2 linked regions of the Cellulophaga sp. L1A9 genome follow. The protein of the gene in region 1 interacts with the protein of each later gene in a pairwise test. Links are inferred from orthologs where the notes say so. Each region holds a gene or a part of one and is shown on either strand. Other genes may lie near its edges.

Region 1 (11,038 bases):
AAAAACAACTTTATTAATAAAAAATCTTATCTACTTTTACCTCAAATATTTAACCCTACCATTACTATGCCTACATTATTCCCTGTAAAGAAAATAGGTTTTCTTTTAGCATTTAGCCTGCTCGCAAGTTGTGCATCCGAAAATGATTACACTGAAATTATCATAGGAACAGAAGACCAAGAATTAAAAACAACACTAGTTAGTCTTTCTGGAGATCTATCCTATTACATACTACCCAATAGTACTGATTACGCTAAAATTCCTGCCGACCCGAAAAACCCAATCACTGAAGAGAAAGTTTTGTTAGGTCAATTATTATTTCACGAAACAGGTATTGGCCTGGAAGGCAACTCAGAAACAAATAAGGAAACCTATTCTTGCGCAAGCTGTCATCATAGCGCTGCAGGTTTCCAAAGTGGATTACAACAAGGTATAGGAGATGGAGGAATGGGCTACGGTATTGCCGGTGAAGCTAGAATCATAGATCCTTTATATACTGAAGCTATGATTGACGTTCAACCCATAAAATCTCCTACCGTATTAAACTCGGCCTACCAAAAATTAATGTTATGGAATGGTCAGTTTGGCGCTACTAGTCGAAATATTGGCACTGAAGTCAATTGGACCGAAGGAACACCTAAAGCCGTAAACCACCTTGGATTTGAAGGTGTAGAAACACAAGCTATTGCCGGGTTATCTGTACACCGTATGGCTTTAGATAAAACTTTTTGCGACACTAATGACTACAGTAATCTTTTTGACCAGGCTTTCCCAAATGTAGCTAATACCGAAAGATACTCCCTTATATACGCAGGTTTAGCCATCGCTGCCTACGAAAGAACACTATTATCAACCGATACAAATTTTCAAAATTGGTTAAAAGGAGATTTTGACGCCATGACTTCCGATGAGAAAAAAGGAGCTTTACTATTTTTCGGAAAGGCAAAATGCTACCAATGCCACAACGGCCCCGCATTAAATTCTGAAGAATTTTACGCCTTGGGCATGAATGATTTAGAAGGACCAAATGTTCATGGCATTATAGATGACGTCACTAAAAAAGGTCGTGGAGGATTTACAAATAAACCTTCTGATAATTATAAATTTAAAGTACCACAACTTTACAACTTAACCGATGTTCAATTTTATGGACACGGAGGAAGCTTTACATCTGTTAAAGAAATCATTGCATATAAAAATATTGCTACTAAAGAAAACAATGAAGTTTCATCATCTGATTTATCAGGGAAATTTGCTCCTTTACATTTATCCGATGAAGAAGTAGACCTTATTGCTACTTTTATAGAAACAAGCTTATCTGACAAGAATCTGAACAGATACGTACCTACTTCATTACCTACAGGACTATGCTTCCCTAATGCTGATCCTACTTCTAGAGAAGATATGAACTGTGATTAAGAAATTAAAAGCAACAAAAAAGCCTGAAGATTATTACAATCTTCAGGCTTTTTTAGTAAACTTAAATAGTATTGAATTACAATTCTAACGCTTTGTTTAGATTGCCATCCATTAATAATTCTACTGGATTTTCTAAAGCTTCTTTAATAGCTACTAAGAAACCTACAGATTCTTTACCATCAATTATTCTGTGATCGTATGATAATGCAACATACATTATCGGTGCAGCTACTATTTCTCCATTACGAACGATAGGACGCTCAACAATGTTATGCATTCCTAAAATAGCACTTTGAGGAGGATTAATAATTGGTGTAGATAACATAGAACCAAATACACCACCATTTGTAATGGTAAAGGTACCACCCGTCATCTCATCCACAGTAATTTCACCTTCTCTAGCACGTATAGCTAATCTCTTCACTTCAGATTCTACCCCTCTAAAAGTTAAGTTTTCTGCATTTCTAATTACAGGAACCATTAATCCTTTTGGACCAGAAACCGCAATACTAATATCGAAGAAATCATAAGTAATCATCTCTTTTCCATCAATCATAGAATTCACAGATGGATAAAGTTCCAAAGCTCTAACTACGGCTAAAGTGAAAAATGACATAAAGCCCAAGCCAACACCATGCTTGTTTTTAAAATTATCTTTATGTTGTTTTCTTAATTCAAATATAGGAGACATGTCAATTTCATTGAAGGTAGTCAACATTGCCGTTTCGTTCTTCACAGCAACTAAACGCTCTGCCACTTTTCTACGTAACATGGACAATTTAGATCTACTTTCTCCTCTTTTACCACCAGTAGGAGTTCCCATTGAAGGCACTCCTTGAACTGCATCTTCTTTAGTAATTCTACCATCTTTACCAGTACCTTTTATAGCACTAGCCTCCATACCTTTTTCTGCTAATATTTTCTTAGCGGCAGGAGATGCTACTCCTGATGCATAAGTTTGTTTTGCTTGTACAGGTTGTGGTGCTTTTTTCTCTTCTTTTGGAGTTTCTTTTACATCCTCCTTCGGAGCAGCTGCTTTTGATTCGCCTGCAGGTTTCTCTGCACTTGTATCAATTAAACAAACGACTTCTCCAACTGCAACAGCATCACCCTCTTCTGCTTTTAAGGTGATAATACCACTTTCTTCAGCAGGCAATTCTAAGGTTGCTTTATCTGAGTCTACTTCTGCAATAGCTTGATCTTTCACTACATAATCTCCGTCTTGAACTAACCAAGCAGCAATTTCAACTTCCGTTATAGATTCCCCTGGTGAAGGAACTTTCATTTCTAAAATCATTATTGTATAATTTTAATTTTTAACCTGTATCTTTTTTATTGTTCTTAACAAGATTACTTACGAATCATGTTATCTTTTGTTTTATCAAAAACATAATCAATAACTTCTTGATGACGACGTTTAGAACGTACTGCACTACCCGCTGCTGGGGATGCATAAAAACGTCTTGAAGCTACTCTTAACTTATTTGCTTCACTAAAATGCATCATAATATAACTCCAAGCACCCATGTTTCTAGGCTCTTCTTGTGCCCAAACAACATCATCTGCTTTAGCATATTTCCGCATTATTGCTTTCATTTTACTCGTTGGCAATGGAAATAATTGCTCTACACGAACTAAAGCTACATCTTCTCTAGCATTTTCTTCACGAGCTGCTAACAAATCATAATAAAATTTACCCGTACAAAATACTAGTGTTTTTATTTTTTTAACATCAGCAGTACCATCATCAATTACTTCTTGAAAACTACCTGTAGCAAACTCTTCTACTGAAGAAACTGCTTTTGGATGACGCAACAAACTTTTTGGTGTAAACACCACTAAAGGTTTTCTAAAATTCGCCTTCATTTGTCTACGCAACAAATGAAACATATTTGCTGGCGTTGTTACATCTGCCATAAACATATTATCACTTGCACAAAGCTGCAAGAAGCGCTCCATACGGGCAGAAGAATGCTCTGCACCTTGACCCTCATAACCATGAGGCAATAACATTACCAATCCATTTTGCAATTTCCATTTATCTTCTGCTGCAGAAATGTATTGATCGATCATGATTTGAGCACCATTACTAAAATCGCCAAATTGCGCTTCCCAAATAGTAAGCGTATTAGGACTTGCCATGGCATACCCATAATCAAAACCTACTACTCCATACTCAGAAAGGTGTGAATTAAAAATATGAAAATCGCCCTTTTTCCCTTCAACTAAATTTAAAGGAACAACTTCTTCTTCACTATCTTCAACTTTAACAACAGCATGACGGTGAGAAAAAGTACCTCTTTCTACATCTTGACCAGACATTCTAACTCCGAATCCTTCTTGTAATAAAGATCCGTAAGCTAAAAGCTCTCCCATAGCCCAATCTAGCTTATCATTTTCAAAGAACATTTTTCTTCGATCTTCAATAAGCTTATCTACTTTACGTAAAAACTTTTTACCTTTTGGAAGGCTAGTAAGTGAATTAGCTATTATAGTAAGTTTTTCTTTTGGATAAGAAGTATCAATTGGCTTCGCCATTTCATCTTCTTGAACGCGAACGAAACCTTTCCATTCATCTGCCATAAATGGGGTGATGATTGTTTTAGCTTCCTTACGAGAATCTTCTAATTCCGTTTCTAAAGAATCTTTATATTCTTGTTCTAATTTACCAATATAATTCTCATCAATAATACCTTCTGCAATAAGTTTTGCTGCATATATGTCTCTAGGACCTTCATGCTTCGCAATCGCCTTATATAATTTAGGTTGCGTAAAACGAGGCTCATCACCTTCGTTATGCCCATATTTACGATAGCCTAATAAATCAAGAAATACATCTCGTTTATAACGCATTCTATACTCTAATGCGAACAAAGAGGCATGAACCACAGCCTCAGCATCATCAGCATTGACATGCAAAACTGGGCTTAAAGTTACCTTACCAACATCAGTACAATAGGTAGAACTACGAGCATCTAAGTAATTTGTTGTAAACCCTATTTGGTTATTCACTACCATATGGATTGTACCACCGGTTTTATAGCCATCTAAATTAGCCATTTGAATAACTTCATAGACAATACCCTGGCCTGCAATAGCAGCATCACCATGCACAACAATTGGCAACACTTTAGAGAAGTCATCTTTGTAGTGTGCATCCTGTTTTGCTCTTGTAATCCCTTCAACAACTGCTCCAACAGTTTCTAAGTGAGAAGGATTAGGAGCAATGTTCATTTTTATTTTGTTACCATTATCAGACATCCTTTCAGAAGTCCAACCCAAGTGATATTTAACATCACCATCAAAAATTACTTGTTCGTAATCTTTACCATCAAATTCGCTAAAGATATCTTTCGCCGCTTTACCAAAAATATTGGTAAGTACATTAAGTCTACCTCTATGAGCCATACCCATAACAAATTGCTCTACACCCATTTCGGCTGCTTGCTCTACTATAGCGTCTAGTGCTGGTATCAAAGATTCATTACCTTCTAATGAAAAACGTTTTTGACCTACATATTTTGTATGCAAAAAGCTTTCAAAAGAAACGGCTTGATTTAATTTTTTAAGAATTTTTTTCTTTCGTTCCTCATCGAAATTAGGATGATTATCATTGACATTTAGCCAATCCTGAATCCATTTAATTCGCTCAGGACTTCGGATATACATGTACTCAACACCAATAGCGTCGCAATAGATGTTTGTCAGATGAGAAATAATTTCAGTTAAGGTGTTTGGGCCTATTCCTAAAATCTCTCCTGCAGTAAAAACAGTGTTTAGGTCTCCTGATGATAATCCAAAATTTTCGATAGCTAGAGTAGGCTCGTATTTTCTTCGCTCACGAACAGGATTTGTTTTTGTAAACAAATGTCCGCGGGACCTATACCCATCTATTAATCGAATAACCTGGAATTCTTTTTGCAACGATTGTGGCATTTCAGAACTACCAGATGGAGCAGCAACATTGTTTTGTGCTGGTAAGTCAAGTTCATCTAAAAGACTCTCTTGGCCAAAATCAAAACCCTGAAAAAATGCACGCCAACTAGGCTCAACACTATCAGGATTAATTAAATACTTGTCATATAACTCTGCAAAAAACGAAGTATGCGCAGCGTTTAAAAAGGAATATTTATCCATAAATAATTTTCTCTTCCCTGTGAATAAAATTTAGTCAAAAATACAACATTTCAAAAATCTAGTCCTATATTAGGTGGTAATATTAAAGAAAAATAACAATTATGAATTTTTTGACTGATTTGTGCTTAAAAAAATGGCAATTAATTTTATTTTTTGCGTTTTCATCAACGCTAACGTTTTCGCAACAGACAAATTCTGGAGAATTTTGGGATAATGTTCGGTTTGGAGGCGGAATTGGATTAGGGTTTGGTAATAATTATTTTAACGGTTCTATTGCTCCAAGTGCAATTTACCAAGTCTCTGAACAATTTGCCGCTGGTGTACAGTTAAATTTTAGTTATGCAAAATTTGATGATGATACTCTTACTGCGTATGGCGGAAGTTTAATTTCATTATACACTATAATTCCTGCCATTCAATTATCAGGCGAATTAGAACAGTTGAGAATAAATAGAACCACTTCTTTTATAGATGGAGATTTTAAAGATAATTATTGGAGCCCTGCGTTATATTTAGGAGCTGGGTATGTAAATCGGAATTTTACAGTAGGATTAAAATACAATGTACTTCATGATGATAAAAGTATTTATTCTGATGCGTTAATTCCTTTCGTAAGAATATATTTTTAAGCATATTTCTGCCTAAACCATACTTTTTGAAATTCTCTTTGCAGTATTAAAAAAGCAACTTGGTTTGATATGTCTACCACATCTGTTTCCTGAATACTTTTTACTTTCTTCTCCGGAACGTCTATAATGTATAATAAATTAAGATATTCTGCAAAGCGTTCCATCATTAATCTATAGATTTTTTGATGTAAAATGGTTTTTAAATTCTTAGGATTCACATTAAAAGGCAAGTCAATATCAATATTTGCCAAACCAAAATCTTTACCCAATTGGGCAACAAGATTTTGATAAAGACCACTATCGACTGATTCAGTTAAAAGCGCGTTGCTATCTGTAAAATTAAGCATCATACCTTATCTACGAAACAGAAGTGGTTTTTGGTTCTAGCAGACTAGGGTTTTAACTCATTTTTATAAACTTGACCATCTTTCATAACAAAGGTCATTTTTTCTAATTGTGATACATCCTGAAGTGGATCACCTAAAACCGCAACAATATCTGCAAAATAACCCGCTTTAATCAATCCTACCTCATCTTCTACCCCTAATAACTTTGCATTCGTAACCGTTGCAGATTGCATTGCTTCAATGGCCGGCATCCCTGCCTCAACCATGTACCCAAACTCTTTAGCATTTAAACCGTGAGGAAAAACACCTGCATCTGTTCCGAAAGCAATTTTAACACCTTTTTTATACGCTTTCGCAAAAGTCCCTTGTATTAACGGTCCAATTTCTCTTGCTTTTACCGCGACTACTTCTGGGAAATAGCCTTCTATCTCAGCTTTCTCTGCCACTTGTTTCCCTGCCGTAATTGTAGGCACCAAATACGCATCATATTGCTTCATTAATTCCATTGTTGCATCACTCATATAACTGCCATGCTCTATCGTCTTAATGCCGCCTTTTATCGCTCTTTGCATACCTTCATCACCATGTGCATGTGCCGCAGTTAGCATTCCGTAATCATCGGCAGTTTCCGTAATTGCTTTTATTTCATCAATTGTAAATTGTGGATTTTTACCATTTTTAGCCACGCTTAAAACACCACCTGTTGCTGTAATTTTAATAACATCAGCCCCATCTTTATAGCGTTGTCTAACCGCTTTTCTACCTTCATCAGGAGAATTTACCACCCCTTCTTTTGGACCTGGATCTCCTGTAAATTCATGACTTCTTCCATTTGTAGGATCTGCATGCCCTCCCGTAGTTGCAATAGATTTACCAGCCGTAAATACTCTTGGACCATCTACAACACCTTTATTTATTGCATTCCTAATTGCTATATTTACTCCAGAACCCCCTAGATCCCGGACTGTAGTAAAACCAGCCATTAATGTTTTCCTAGCAAAAACAGTAGATTTAAAAGCGATATCTGCTTCATTATCTGTAAAGCGTTCTACATAGGTCTTAGGATTAGACTCATTTTCAATATGAACATGCAAATCTATAAAACCCGGCATCACAGTACTTGTTCTTAAATCGATCACCACATCTGCACCATCCCCTGAGACAAATCCCTTTTTTATCTCCTTTATTTTAGCTCCGGAAACAACTATTGTTTTTTCTGACCATACTTTGCCAGACTCCATGTCTATAATTTTACCACATTGCAGATAAGTATCTTGTGCATTTAAAAATGACGTCAAAGCTAAAAAGAGAATAAGTGTAGTGATTTTTTTCATTGCAGGAGTTTTTATAAACAAATAGAGCAGAAATATACATATATTTCTGCTCTATTGTTAAAATTTATAATTTATTATCAGCCTAAGCCCTAACCTTTTGCTCCCAATCCCAAGCAGATTTCATAGCCTCATCTAATGTAGATTCTGCTTTCCAACCTAATTCATTGTTTGCTTTTTCAGTATTGGCATACGCTTCTGTAATATCACCAACTCTACGTGGCACAATTTTATAATTTAATTTCTTCCCTGAAACCTTCTCAAAACTTTTAATCACCTCAAGAACAGTACTCCCTGTTCCAGTTCCTAAATTAAAGACTTCATAGTTTTCTTTGTTTTTAGCTTCAAAAAGCCGTTGTAAAGCTACCACATGCGCTTTTGCCAAATCTACTACATGAATATAATCACGTACACAAGTACCATCTGAAGTAGGATAATCATCACCAAAAACAGATAACTGCTCACGCAATCCTATTCCTGTTTGTGTAATAAAAGGAACCAAATTCTGAGGCACTCCTATTGGCAATTCTCCAATTTCTGTACTCGGGTGTGCACCCATTGGATTAAAATAGCGCAACGCAATTGCGTTTAACGAAGGAACCACTTTACAGGTATCTGAGATAATCTCTTCCCCCATTTGCTTTGTATTCCCATAAGGAGATTCTGCCGTTTTCACAGGAGCATCTTCTGTAATAGGCATCTTATCTGCTTGCCCATAAACCGTACAAGAAGAACTAAAGATAAAGCTAGCTTTATCCTTTTTTGCTAATTCTTTTAGAAGATAAACCAATGTTCCTATATTGTTCTCATAGTACAACAAAGGCTTTTCTACACTTTCTCCTACAGCTTTAGAGGCTGCAAAATGAATTACCCCTTGAACATCTGCATGCCTTTTGAAAAAATCTTCAACTTTTGATTTTTCCTTCAAATCAATTTTTTCAAATAAGGGCTTTTTGCCAGTTATAGCAACAATACCATCCAGTACTTTTTCTGTTGAATTAGATAAATCATCAATGATGACCACTTCAAATCCTTTGTTTTGTAATTCTACAACGGTATGAGAGCCAATAAAACCCAATCCTCCGGTAACAAGTACTTTCATTTATATCTTATTTAATGATTATAATTTTATGAAATCAAATTTACTACCAATCTTTATTTATGCATTAACAAAATCGATAACGGTCTTTGTTATAAAGTTAATCTGTTCCTCATCAAGCTCTGTATGCATCGGTAATGAGATAACTTCTTTCACCAATTGATTGGTTACAGGAAAATCAGCATCATTATAACGATCATCTACATATGCTTTTTGCTTGTGTAATGGAATTGGATAATAAACACCACAAGGAATTCCTTTTTCTGCTAAGTGTTTTACCAAATCATCCCGTTTGCCATTGGTGATTTTTAAAGTGTATTGGTGAAAAACATGACAGTCACAAGTATCACAAATCCCATCACAACCATTTACGGTAACTGGGGTAACGATCGCCGATTCATTTTTAAATGCAGCAGAATACTTACGTGCAGTATCTCTTCTTTTAGCATTATATTGATCCAGCAATGGAAGTTTAGCACGCAACACTGCCGCTTGCAAACTATCTAATCTAGAATTTACTCCAACCACATCATGATGGTATCGCTCATACATGCCGTGATTTACAATACCTCTTAAGGTATGTGCTAACGCATCGTCATTTGTAAAAATAGCCCCACCATCTCCGTAAGCTCCTAAATTCTTAGAAGGGAAAAAAGATGTTGCCGCGACATGACCAATACCGCCTGCTTTTTGTTTTGTTCCATTTTTTGAAGTGTATGTTGCACCTATAGCTTGAGCATTATCTTCGATTACATAAAGGTTGTGCTTTTCTGCAATTTCTAAAATTACATCCATATTTGCACACTGCCCAAAAAGATGAACTGGCACAATAGCTTTAGTTTTTGGTGTTATAGCACGTTCTATTGCCGCAGGATCTATATTAAAAGTATCTGGTAAGACATCTACTAAAACAGGCGTTAATTGCAATAAAGCAATTACCTCAACGGTAGCTGCAAAAGTAAAATCGGCCGTAATCACCTCATCTCCTGGCTGCAACCCAAGACCCATCATCGCTATTTGCAAAGCATCTGTTCCGTTTGCACAAGGAATAACATGTTTAACCCCTAAATAATCTTCTAATTCTTTCTGAAAACTATGAACTTCAGGTCCGTTTATAAAAGCTGAAGTTTCTAAAATTGTTGTAAATGAAGCATTTACTTGTTCTTTGATGGCTTCGTATTGACCATTTAGATCAACCATTTGAATTTTTCGCATCTTATATCATTAGAACTGTAAAATTACAAAAAGTCACTAAAGCACCCAATGTATTTATATAAAGAAGCGTAATTTAGCCAAAAACAATTCTAAAGTGCATTTTATTTATAATTGCTCCGTTTATATTGCCGGCTTTTTTCTTAAGATTTTAGCTTTGTTTAGTCCAAAATTAAAGCTATTTGTAACTGGAAGAAAACATGTTTTTAACACGCTAAATGCTGGCGTATCTAAAGAAGCTCCCGTAATTTGGATTCACACAGCATCTCTAGGTGAATTTGAACAAGGACTCCCTGTAATTGAAGCATTAAAAGAACAGTATATCAACTACCAAATACTAGTAACTTTTTTTTCTCCCTCTGGCTATGAAGTAAAAAAAAATGCTACCGCAGCTGATTTAATAACCTACCTACCTATAGATACAAAGCATAATGCAGCGGAATTCATAAAAATAGTACATCCGGCGCTTGTCATATTTGTGAAGTATGAGATTTGGCCCAACTACCTAAAGGAATTAGAAAAAGGAAAAATTCCAACGCTATTAATCTCTGCTATCTTCAGTAAACGACAAATTTTCTTTAAGGGTTATGGTAGTTTTATGCGAAAAAGTTTATCTGCTTTCTCCCATTTTTTTGTTCAAGACCAAAATTCAAAAGACTTATTAAGGTCTCTTGACCTAGAAAACTCAACTATTAGTGGTGATACCCGATTTGATCGTGTATTAAAAATTCTAGAACAAGATAATACACTAGACTTCATGGAAAAATTTAAGCAAGACCAACACTGTTTTGTTGCTGGTAGCTCTTGGCCAGAAGACGAAGCTATTATTGTTGACTACATTAATACCACAAACGCTAGTTTAAA
Region 2 (10,658 bases), 1.3 Mb from region 1 along the record:
GAGTCCTTTTAAATTATCTTCAATTTTTAAAACAATACCTTCTTCAATTTCTTGAGGTGATGCTCCTGGATAAGCAATAGCTATTGATATTATCTTAGAATCTACTAATGGAAAGTATGACGACTTTAAGGACATTACTCCTACAATACCAAATACTGTAATTGCTAAAAGAAAAACCGAAACAGCAACATGGTACTTAATGAAATATGCTATAATTTTTTTCATTAGTTCCCTGATTTTGCTTGGTTATCATCTATTTTTTTAACCAGCATTCCCGCGTAAGCACCTACAACAGGTTTAGAAACAATAGTTTCTCCTTCAGGAACATTTTTTAAAATAACTGTTCTATCTGAAAAATATATAGGAGTTACATCTATAACATCTAATATACTATCATGGATTACAAAAATTTGATCATTTTCTAAAAGTAAGCCTCGATCTACTTCTATTGCATTTTCTTCCTTTTTCGCATTTAGTTTTGCTTCTAAATACATTCCTTCTTTTAAGTCTTTATTTTTTATCTCTATAAAGGCCTTTATAGTTTGAGAAGCCTGATCAACGTTTCCATTTATTCTTGTTACAACTCCATTATACTCAACCGTCTTATCTAGATTTATTAAACGTACTGTTTCGCCTATTCTTAATAAATCACTATACGTTTTTGGTATGGAAACTTCTAACTCATATACATCCGTGTTAATAAACTCTCCCAATTTTTGTCCAGTTCTCACGAGCGTCCCTTCATTAACTAGTGCCTCGGTTAAAATACCATTGAAAGGAGCTGAGATTCTATATTTAGCTAAACGTTGTTCAAGAGTTTTAACATCATAATAGCTCGTTAGTATTCCCCGCCCTGTAATAAAGTATTTTTCTTTATCCGTTGTCATTTCTGGCAAAGCAGCTACGGTTGCGTTCATATCAAACGCACTTAAATAAGCCTGCCATTTACTGTATATTTCAGGGTAGTCTAACCTTAAATCAGGCATTATAGACGTTAAGAGATTATATAAGTTACTTTTTGCTGATTGCACTGTGGCGCTATATTCTGAAGCGTCGATACGTATTATTGTCTCTCCGCTTTTATAACTCTCGCCTGTTTTAAAAAGTTTACTCCCTCTTTTAAAAACACCTTGTACTTCGGCGTAAAGTTCTACACGTCTCTTTGCGACAACATTACCGTGTGCAGAAATTACAATGGGAACTGTACCATTAACAACTTTTGAAGCAAAAACTGTTTTTATTATTTTTTCAGGTTTAGGTTTTTTTTCGTTTTTATTGTTTACTAATGCTATCGCAGCAAAAACAGAAAGAGCAATTAGGACAATGCCTAGAATAGATAATACTATTTTTCTCATAATTAAATTAGTGGCTTGGAATGGTATAAGACGACAAAACTATCCAATAGTTTAAGTATGTTTAGTTAAACATTTCTTAAAAAAACAGCCAAGAAGCCTTTTGTAATGATATCAAAAAAAAAGGATGCTATAATAGCATCCCGCATAATAATTCTTTATTTTTTTATCTTATTCTAATTTCAACAGCTGTGTTTTAGAATTTACGACAGGTACAAGTTCTACTTCTAATAGTTCCGCACCTTTCTGAAACCCAATACTATCTGTATTTAACGTAATTAACAGCGCTCTATTCAGATTTCTTAAACCCTCAAAAGAATTAAAATTATTCCCTTGAAGCTGTAAGTATTTTAAATCTCCTAAACCTTCTAAACCGTTAGGAACAGGGCCATTAAATTTATTATAAGCTAAAGTAAGTTCATATAAGTTGGGAAGTTTGTTAAAATTTAGCGCGATGACACCACTTAATTTATTACCAAACAATCCTAAAACCTCTAAATTACTTAAACCCTCAAATGATAAGGGAATAGTGCCTTCTAGATAATTGCCTGAAAGATTTATCACTTTAAGACTCTTAATGGTACCAAGACTCTCTGGAATTGGCCCTATAAAAGCGTTATTGTATAAAGAGAGAATTTCTAAATTTTGCAAGGAACCAAATTCAGCAGGGATCTGATTTTTAAAATTATTCATTTCAAGACTAATTTCCTTTAATTCTCGAAGACTTAAAATCTCTTTTGGAAAATTACCACTCAAGTTATTTAATGATAAATTTAAAACTTCTAGCTTTTCTAATGCTGAAATTTCTTTAGGTAGGCAACCCGACAAATTATTCCTTCCTAGCTCTATTGACACTACATGATTGTCTCTGATTTTTACTCCATACCAATAGTCTACTGGTTCTGAAAGATTCCATGGTACGTTCCAATGAGTGCCTTTGGTTGTGGTAAACAATGATAATAATGCGTTCTTTTCATCTTCAGGAATTTGTGCTTTCAAGATGAAGCAATACGAACACAAGAAAACAAATAATAACTGTTTGTTTATTGGTCTCATGATTTGGTCAATACATTTAAACGATAGGTTGGTTGTAAAATTCCTTTCATTTATGGTTTATAAAATAGGTTACGTTCTACTAATAACGCAAAATCTATATATTTATGATAAATGTATAAAAAAAGAGGTACTATACAGTACCTCTTTTATATAACTTAATGTATTAAACCTAATTATCGGTATCATCTTCAAATTTGGTATCTGCCATTCTTGTTGTATATTTTTTAATGTCTTTGAAATCCATAGTGGTTTCAATTTTTTCTTCATCAAAATCAAACACCAATAGGCTATTTCCTTTAAAAGTATTGATGTCTTCAAAAGAATCGAATCCATTATTTTGTATTTGAAAAATTTCTAAGCTAGCCAATTGCCCTACTTCTTTAGGTATTGCGCCTTTTAAATGATTATTGGCTAATACTAATTCTTTTAATTTTACCAAATTCCCTAATTCTGATGGCATCGCACCCTCTAAACCATTTTCAAATAAACCAAGAGATTCTAGTTGATCTAACTTGCCTAAAGAAGAAGGTATCGCTCCTTTAAAGTTATTACTAGATAAATTTAATGTTTTTAGCATTTTCAATGCTCCAATACTATTCGGTATTTCACCAGATAAAAAATTATTGAAAGCCGTTAATTCTTGCAAAGCAGTCATATTTCCTAAATTTTCGGGTAAAGAACCTTTCAATCTATTCATTTCCAGCTTTAAAATCACGAGGTTTTGTAAACCACTAATTTCAGATGGCAGTTCTCCTGTCAATTGATTGAAGGCTAAATTTAGTACCATTAAATTTTTCAATTCACCGATACTCGAAGGTAAAACTCCTTTCAAATTGTTATGAAATAAATTAAGCTTTACAACCCTATCATTCTTTACAGTAATCCCATACCAAGTACTTACAGGGGTGTTTAAATCCCATGAATTGTTCCACTCTTCCCCATCAGTCTGGGTATACAAATCAATCAAGGCTTCTTTTTCCGCTGTAGAAATTTCAGCATAGGAATTAAAGCTTATAAGCCCTGCAATCATCAAAAATGTTTTTATCATCCTTTTCATATTTATGATATTTAAACTTAATTAATTTTCTTCATCATCTTCAAACTTCGTTTTCACAGTACGCGTATTCGAGTCTAAATAAAGGTCTTTCAAATCTCTTTTATTATACGATGTATTTGTATTTCCATCAAAATCAAAAACCACCAAGCTTGTCTCTACTGAAGCGATATCTTCAGAAAACCTTATATCAAAGTTATTTTTCTGGATTTGCAATACTTCTAAGTTTTGCATTTTTAAAATTTCGGACGGAAATTTATTAGAAAAATAATTATCTGCAATTATCAATGTTTTTAAGCCTTGTAAAGTACTTATATTTTCAGGAATGTCTCCCCTTAATTTATTTTCCGAAAGCTCTAAACGCTCTAATTTTGATAAGTTGCTAATAGATACCGGAAGCTCTCCTTCTAATTGATTATTAGAAAGTGATACTACTTTTAAATTTTCTAAAGAACCTATATTTTCAGGTAAATTCCCTGACATGTTATTATTGAAGAGATCTAAATGCACTAATTTTTTCAGCGCTCCTATTTCATTAGAAATAGTTCCTTGCAACTTATTTTTACCTAATCGCAACACTTCTAAATTAGTGAGTTGAAACAACCCTTCAGGCAAACTCCCCTCTACATTGTTAAAAGCTAAATTTAGTATTCTTAAGTTTTGAAAATTTCCTATACTCGCTGGAAGACTTCCCGATAGATTGTTATTAAATAACGTAATCGCAGTTACATGATTATTCTCTATAAGTACACCAGACCATTTGGATACGTTTTTAGACAAATCCCAAGAAACTTTCCAATGCTCACCATTGGTACTTTCATATAAATCTATAAGTGCTTTTTTTTCTGCTTTAGGAATGGCAAATGCTGCCGTTGTAAAAAACAAAATTACCAATAAGGATCTCCAAATTTTTATGGTCATACGTTAGATTTAAAAACGTATTCTCGTAACAACTATAAGAATACTCCTACAAATTTAGGATATTATGTCATACACCGCCTAAGAATTCGATGAACGACATATAAATCTTCCATTTACGTTGTGAAAACACGATAATGTGTAGTAAATGGAAGTTAAGCTGCATGTATACTTTAAGAAAATTCTTCTAATTTTATGGTAATGTCTTCCCACTGCTCCATTAATTCTTTTAATGTCTTCTTCTTTTTCTCGTAAGAATTAAAGAAATCTGGTTTTGCAATAGTAGCATCATAGTGGTTTACTAAGTCTTTGTCTATTTGTTTTATTTCCTTTTCTAATTTCGAAATATTACTTTCAACAGTACTTAGTTTATTGTTAAGTGATTTAAGCTTTTTTTGATCTTCATAGCTCACTTCTTTTTTTACGGTCTTTTTTTCCTTTTTAGAAACTTTGACCTGCTTTTTTTCAATTTCTCTAAAATCTTCAACCTTTCGCTGTTCTAAGTAAAAATCTATATCACCTAAATACTCTTTAATAGCACCATCTTTAAACTCATACACATTACTCGTAAGTCCTTGTAAAAAATCTCTATCGTGCGAAACTAGAATTAGAGTTCCTTCAAAACTCTGAAGGGCTTGCTTTAAAACATTTTTAGATTTTATATCTAAGTGGTTGGTCGGCTCATCCATCACCAACACATTAAAAGGCTGTAATAACATTTTAGCAAGCGCTAAGCGGTTTCTTTCACCTCCTGATAACACTTTCACATATTTATCAACCTCATCACCTCTAAAGAGAAAAGAACCCAAGATATCACGAACCTTACTCCTATTGGTTTCATTAGCTGCATCAATCATAGTATTTAGAATAGTTTTGTTCCCATCTAAATATTCTGCCTGATTTTGAGCGAAATACCCTATTTGCACATTATGCCCTAGTTTAAGATGCCCTTGATGCTCAAGATCTCCAACAATAATTTTAGCTAAAGTTGATTTCCCTTGTCCGTTTTGCCCAACGAAAGCTGTTTTAATATCACGCTCTATGAGTAAATCGATATTATTAAGCACTTCTTTTTCACCATAGTGCTTTGATAAATCTTCAATTTCTATCACAACCCTTCCTGGAACAACAGAGATTGGAAATTTTAAATTCATCACACTATTATCATCCTCATCTACTTCAATACGGTCTAGCTTATCTAATTTTTTTATTAAAGATTGTGCCATTGTTGCTTTAGAGGCCTTAGCTCTAAACTTCTCAATTAACTTCTCCGTCTGTTGTATTTGCTTTTCCTGATTTCTTTGTGCACTTAATTGTTGTTCTTGTATTTCTTTACGAAGCACTAAAAACTCTGAATACGGCTTATTATAATCGTAAATCCTTCCTAAAGAAATCTCTATAGTTCTGTTGGTAACATTATCTAAGAACATTTTATCATGCGATACAATGGCCACGGCACTTGAACTACCTCTTAAAAATTGTTCTAGCCAAATAATAGACTCAATATCTAAGTGGTTGGTAGGCTCATCTAAAAGCAAAACATCGTTATTTTGAAGTAATAATTTTGCCAACTCGATACGCATACGCCATCCACCAGAAAATGTATCGGTATGTTTATTAAAATCTTCTCGCTTAAAACCTAAGCCTTGTAATATTTTTTCTGTTTCGCCTTGGTAGTTATATCCCCCTAGAATCTCATAATGATGGGTAATATCACTCAAATCCTCAATAAGCTTGGTATACCCATCACTTTCGTAATCGGTACGTTCTGCCAATTGCTGATTGGTATACTCCAATTGCTTTTCTAAGGCTATAATTTCTTCAAATGCTTGATAGGCTTCTTCTAAAACTGTTCTCCCTTGTTCAAAATCTAAATCTTGCTTTAAAAAACCAATACGAACTTCTTTATCTGAAGCGATAATACCAGTATCTGGTTGCATTTCTTTAGACAACAGTTTTAATAAGGTAGATTTTCCTGCCCCGTTTTTACCAATTAGGCCAACTCTATCACCAGTATTTAATCGAAATGAAATTTCCTCAAATAAATATTCGCCAGCGAATGAAACAGAAAGATTATGAATATTAAGCATTTATAGTTTTTATTTTTCTTTGTTAGTTTTTTGTGACTTTAGTTACATAAGAAGACTCCCTAAAATCTTATTTTTGCTAAAACTTTTGCAAATGTTAAAAAAAGGAAACAAACTCTACAGTATTTTAACAGGAACTTGTCCCAAATGCCAAAATGAAAGCATGTATATGGACAAAAACCCGTTTCATCTGACCAAAATTTTCAAAATGCACGAGCGTTGTTCCCATTGTGGTACTAAATATAAAATAGAACCTTCTTTTTTTTATGGTGCAATGTATGTAAGTTATGCGGTTGGAATTGCTTTTGCTGTAGCAGCTTTTGTTATTACATTTTTATTTATTGGTACTGGTTTAAAAACTAGTTTTTTTGCGATTACAGGTACTCTAATTGTATTCATGCCTATTATTATGCGTTTATCCCGTAATATTTGGATCAATATGTTTATTAGTTATGATCCCAAGGCCGTTGAAAAGTACACTAAAAAGGTATCCCCGTAGTTATACTATTTTTTTTTGTAATATTTTTTAGTAAAACGAGAGATATCCATCTCAGAATCTATAGCCTCATTGTGCTCTATAAATTGATATAAAGATGCTGCTGCTGTTGGGCCAATCAATACCCCTCTAGACCCAAAACCATTTAAAATAAATAATTTTGTCTCAGTTGGGTGTTGCCCAACTAAAGGTCTTCGGTCTGCAACCGTTGGCCTTATTCCCGCAACATGGTCTACTACCTCATAGTCACAGTTTAAAAAAGTATTTAGTTTCTCTAAAAGCTCAAGCTTAGATTCTTCTGTAGGCAAATTGGTTTTATCCTTCCATTTATACGTTGCCCCCACCCTATACAGATCGGCACCCATAGGAATAACAAAAACCGAAGATTTTATCACTTTTTCTTCTTTTAGTTCTGGAGCTTTTATGGTGAGCAACTCCCCTTTGGTACCATTTAATGGTAGATAATTAAAAAATGGATTGTCTTGCATGCCAAAACCTGTAGCGAAGATAACTCTCCTAGCAGGTACACCCTTATACACAACATGATCTTCTTTTAGTTCAAGACAAGCGTAATCAAAAGTTTCTTGCGTTAATAATTCATTCTTGAGAAGATACTTTTCATAATTTACCAATAATACCTTAGTTGCTATTCTTCCGGTATGGAGTACTTCTCCATAACCAAAAGGAGCATCAATACTTTTATTTTCGTTTTTTTGAATTTTAGTAGATAAAAAATAATTAAGCTGTGGTTTATCTGAAGCCTCAAACCACATGTTTTGTTCCTCTATAGATGCAAATCTTCGCAATACCGGAACTTTAAAATCTAATTGAACTTGAAGCTTTTCTGATAATTTATCATAGAAAGGCAATGCCTTTTCTAATTGTTCTTTTGCATTCCAAGCCAAGGTAAAACGTTTTAAAATTACAGGGTTATACATACCACCTGCAACAACGGACGATGTTTGCGATTTATCTGCGATGACCCGGTAGCTACGCTTATGTTCTTCTAGTTGTTCGCAAAATGAAATACCCGCCAGCCCAAGGCCTACGATTAAATAATCTATCATAGCGCAAAGGTAGCTAATTGGCATAAAAAAAAGCCTTAACCAATGGCTAAGACTTTCTTGTTTTATATTGAATTGGAATTTTTAAATTAGTAACTCCACATATCCTGTTCCTTATCTCTAATTGTTTCTTTAATACGATTAGATTCTAGCAATTGGAATAAAGAGTTATCAGAAATATAATCTTTAATGGCACGATCACCATATACATTATCTTCTTTATAAATTGTAGCATTAAATCTTCTTGCATTTAACAACATATCAAAAGATATAGGTTGCGCAGAGTTTCTTTGATTAAATACTTTGGCTTCATGAAGAATTTGCCTTGCACTTGGGTACCATACCCAAAATAACGCAACCTTATTCTCTTCTTGATCCATAGATTCATCATCGATAAAGTTAACATCTGGAGCTCTTGGAGCAATACCTAAAAGTCTGTATTTTAATTCACCTTGACGTTTATCAAAATACCAAATACCTTTAATTAAATACTCTTCTAAATCTGCTGCTGCTAAATCTCTTCTGTTAACGTATTCTGGAGACACTTGCTCACCTGCATTATATTGCTCGTAACCATAATCGGTCGTATCAACTTTTTGCATGGTAGCTTGTAAGTCTGAGAATTCTCTTTTTTCAGTAAAATAAGAATCTGCGTAGATATCTTTAATTTTACCGTTTTTAATGTTTTTAATTAAAACATCATACAAAGATCTTCTATCAGAACCAATATCTACAGTATCAACTGGATAGTATAACGGAAAGTTAACTCTCTCATCTAAATCAATAACTTCCCATACTGTTTTTGACCATAGAATATCTCTATCATCAACATAACCATATTGCAGAGGAGCGTCATTATCAATCTCTATTTGAGCTTCAGTTTTCTTACCTATCTCTTCGGGTTTTTTGGCATTTAATATATTTGCCTGAGCCACCATTGATATTGGTAATAAAGTTACCGCACCAATTAATAAAACATTTTTCCAATTCATTTTTAAAAATTTATTTGTTTTTACACCTTTACTGAAATTCGTTATAAGTTGTTTAAAAACTACGTCCTTATAAACTTATAACGCTTTTCAATAAATTTTATTACTAGTTTGTAAGTTCAACCACTACTGGTGATACTTTTTTCAACCTGTAAGACTTGTTATTTGTTATATAAGCTTCAATATCAAATATCTGAACAGCATCTCCACGACCAGCTCTTTTCAAAGCAGATTTAGCAGCACCATTTAATTTGTTACCTCTAACTACTACAGTAGGCTGACCTGGAACTTTAAATTTGAACCCACTTACAGCAAGATTTAAATCGAAATCGAAATCTTCTAATAATGCACCAACAGTAGATATTTCTAAGTTCGTTCTAGGCATTTTAGCTGAGTTAGTTTCTCCTCTAATAGATCCATTAGGTCTTGGAATATCTTTAATTCTGAATTTAGCTGGTGTATTTATTCTTGAACCATCTGGTAACACACCAGAAGCCATAATAGTTACTTCTCTACCAGTACTAGGATTCATCACATATTGACTACCAGATCTCTTAGATAATCCAGGAGCAGAAGCATTAACTTTGTTATCAGGAATACCTGGTATAGAGATGGTCATTGGGTTAGCAACACCACGATACACAACATTCATTTTGTCTGCTGCAATTAATGCCGCATTTGGCTTAGAAATTGTTGCGAATGAATTATTTACTTCTACAGGAACTTCCGTACCATCTTGCATAAAGAAAATTGTACCTGCAACTACGTGATCTCCAGGATTACCAGTATTAATTAACATTTTAACGCCTCCAGCTTCAAGCTTGTAATCTGTATCCGCTGTCAACTTTTTACCATCAAGAGTTAATTCTGCTCTAACAGGTGTAGAAGAGTTATCTGTTTTACTAATGATAATTTTACCATCATATTTTTCTCCAGCATAAAAAGCAGATTTAGATCCGAAAAGAGAAGTTTTAAAGTTTGTTAAAGAAACTTGATCTGTTAAGTTACCTTCTAACATAGATTTTAAAGCATCTTCTTCTGTTGACTTAATATCAGCTTGTAACGCTGTGATTTTAGTTAAAGAAGCAATTAAAGGAAAGCCTTCATAATGGTAATTTAACCAATCTTGCTTTGTTTTATCTTTCTTTTCTACTTTACCATTAGCATCACCAGTTTCAAATCTAGCAATAACCGATGATTTTAATTTCGCTGGCACTAATACAGAAACTTTAGTACGGTAGTCTTCAATTTTTTTCATGAATTCTTTACCGCCTGCTGCTAAATTATCTCCTGCGAAGAATTTTTGATCTAAAAAGTCAGATTTATCCATTACTTGGTAATCTTTTGGATCTTCAACACCTTTAGTCATACCTTCTTTAAGAGCTTCTAAATAATCATAATACTCTTGAGATAATTTTTGTACTGTTTGTGCTTTTTTGAAATCTTCAGCATATTTAGCTGCATCTTCCGAAGCCTTTGTTTCAAGACCTTCTAAGAATGCTAAATTATTATCTGATGTTTTCTGGTTAGAAACTTCCATCTTCTCATTCATAAGACCGAATGCCGCTAGAACTTCTTTACTCATATTCAGGGCTAACATACAAATGAACACTAAGTACATTAAGTTAACCATTTTCTGACG

Evidence for each region.
Region 2: the proteins of GQR94_RS10825 (region 1) and GQR94_RS04975 interact in binary tests that used the Escherichia coli proteins (3 or more experiments, as listed by UniProt). The link is inferred for Cellulophaga sp. L1A9 from one-to-one orthologs.

The regions. Positions count from the first base shown.
Region 1 is NZ_CP047027.1:2,489,371-2,500,408, reverse strand. What follows is about bases 2,570-5,948. They hold GQR94_RS10825 (2-oxoglutarate dehydrogenase E1 component), read right to left. Parts: upstream 5,557-5,948; coding sequence 2,770-5,556; downstream 2,570-2,769. Other genes in these bases: GQR94_RS10820 (alpha-ketoglutarate decarboxylase), read left to right, coding at 5,658-5,948; odhB (2-oxoglutarate dehydrogenase complex dihydrolipoyllysine-residue succinyltransferase), read right to left, coding at 2,570-2,716. Outside these bases: GQR94_RS10835 (cytochrome-c peroxidase), read left to right, coding at 67-1,419; more of odhB, read right to left, coding at 1,496-2,569; more of GQR94_RS10820, read left to right, coding at 5,949-6,185; GQR94_RS10815 (hypothetical protein), read right to left, coding at 6,182-6,535; GQR94_RS10810 (amidohydrolase family protein), read right to left, coding at 6,577-7,866; UDP-glucose 4-epimerase GalE, read right to left, coding at 7,949-8,965; GQR94_RS10800 (DegT/DnrJ/EryC1/StrS aminotransferase family protein), read right to left, coding at 9,023-10,177; GQR94_RS10795 (3-deoxy-D-manno-octulosonic acid transferase), read left to right, coding at 10,272-11,038. UniProt on the Escherichia coli protein: E1 component of the 2-oxoglutarate dehydrogenase (OGDH) complex which catalyzes the decarboxylation of 2-oxoglutarate, the first step in the conversion of 2-oxoglutarate to succinyl-CoA and CO(2).
Region 2 is NZ_CP047027.1:1,147,772-1,158,429, forward strand. What follows is about bases 4,013-7,011. They hold GQR94_RS04975 (ABC-F family ATP-binding cassette domain-containing protein), read right to left. Parts: upstream 6,471-7,011; coding sequence 4,554-6,470; downstream 4,013-4,553. Other genes in these bases: GQR94_RS04970 (hypothetical protein), read right to left, coding at 4,013-4,383; GQR94_RS04980 (DUF983 domain-containing protein), read left to right, coding at 6,562-6,966; GQR94_RS04985 (FAD-binding oxidoreductase), read right to left, coding at 6,972-7,011. Also shown: GQR94_RS04950 (efflux RND transporter permease subunit), read right to left, coding at 1-225; GQR94_RS04955 (efflux RND transporter periplasmic adaptor subunit), read right to left, coding at 225-1,355; GQR94_RS04960 (hypothetical protein), read right to left, coding at 1,524-2,408; GQR94_RS04965 (hypothetical protein), read right to left, coding at 2,578-3,456; more of GQR94_RS04970, read right to left, coding at 3,487-4,012; more of GQR94_RS04985, read right to left, coding at 7,012-8,030; gliding motility protein GldN, read right to left, coding at 8,117-9,019; gliding motility protein GldM, read right to left, coding at 9,123-10,658. UniProt on the Escherichia coli protein: Genetic data indicate it may be involved in ribosome assembly or function.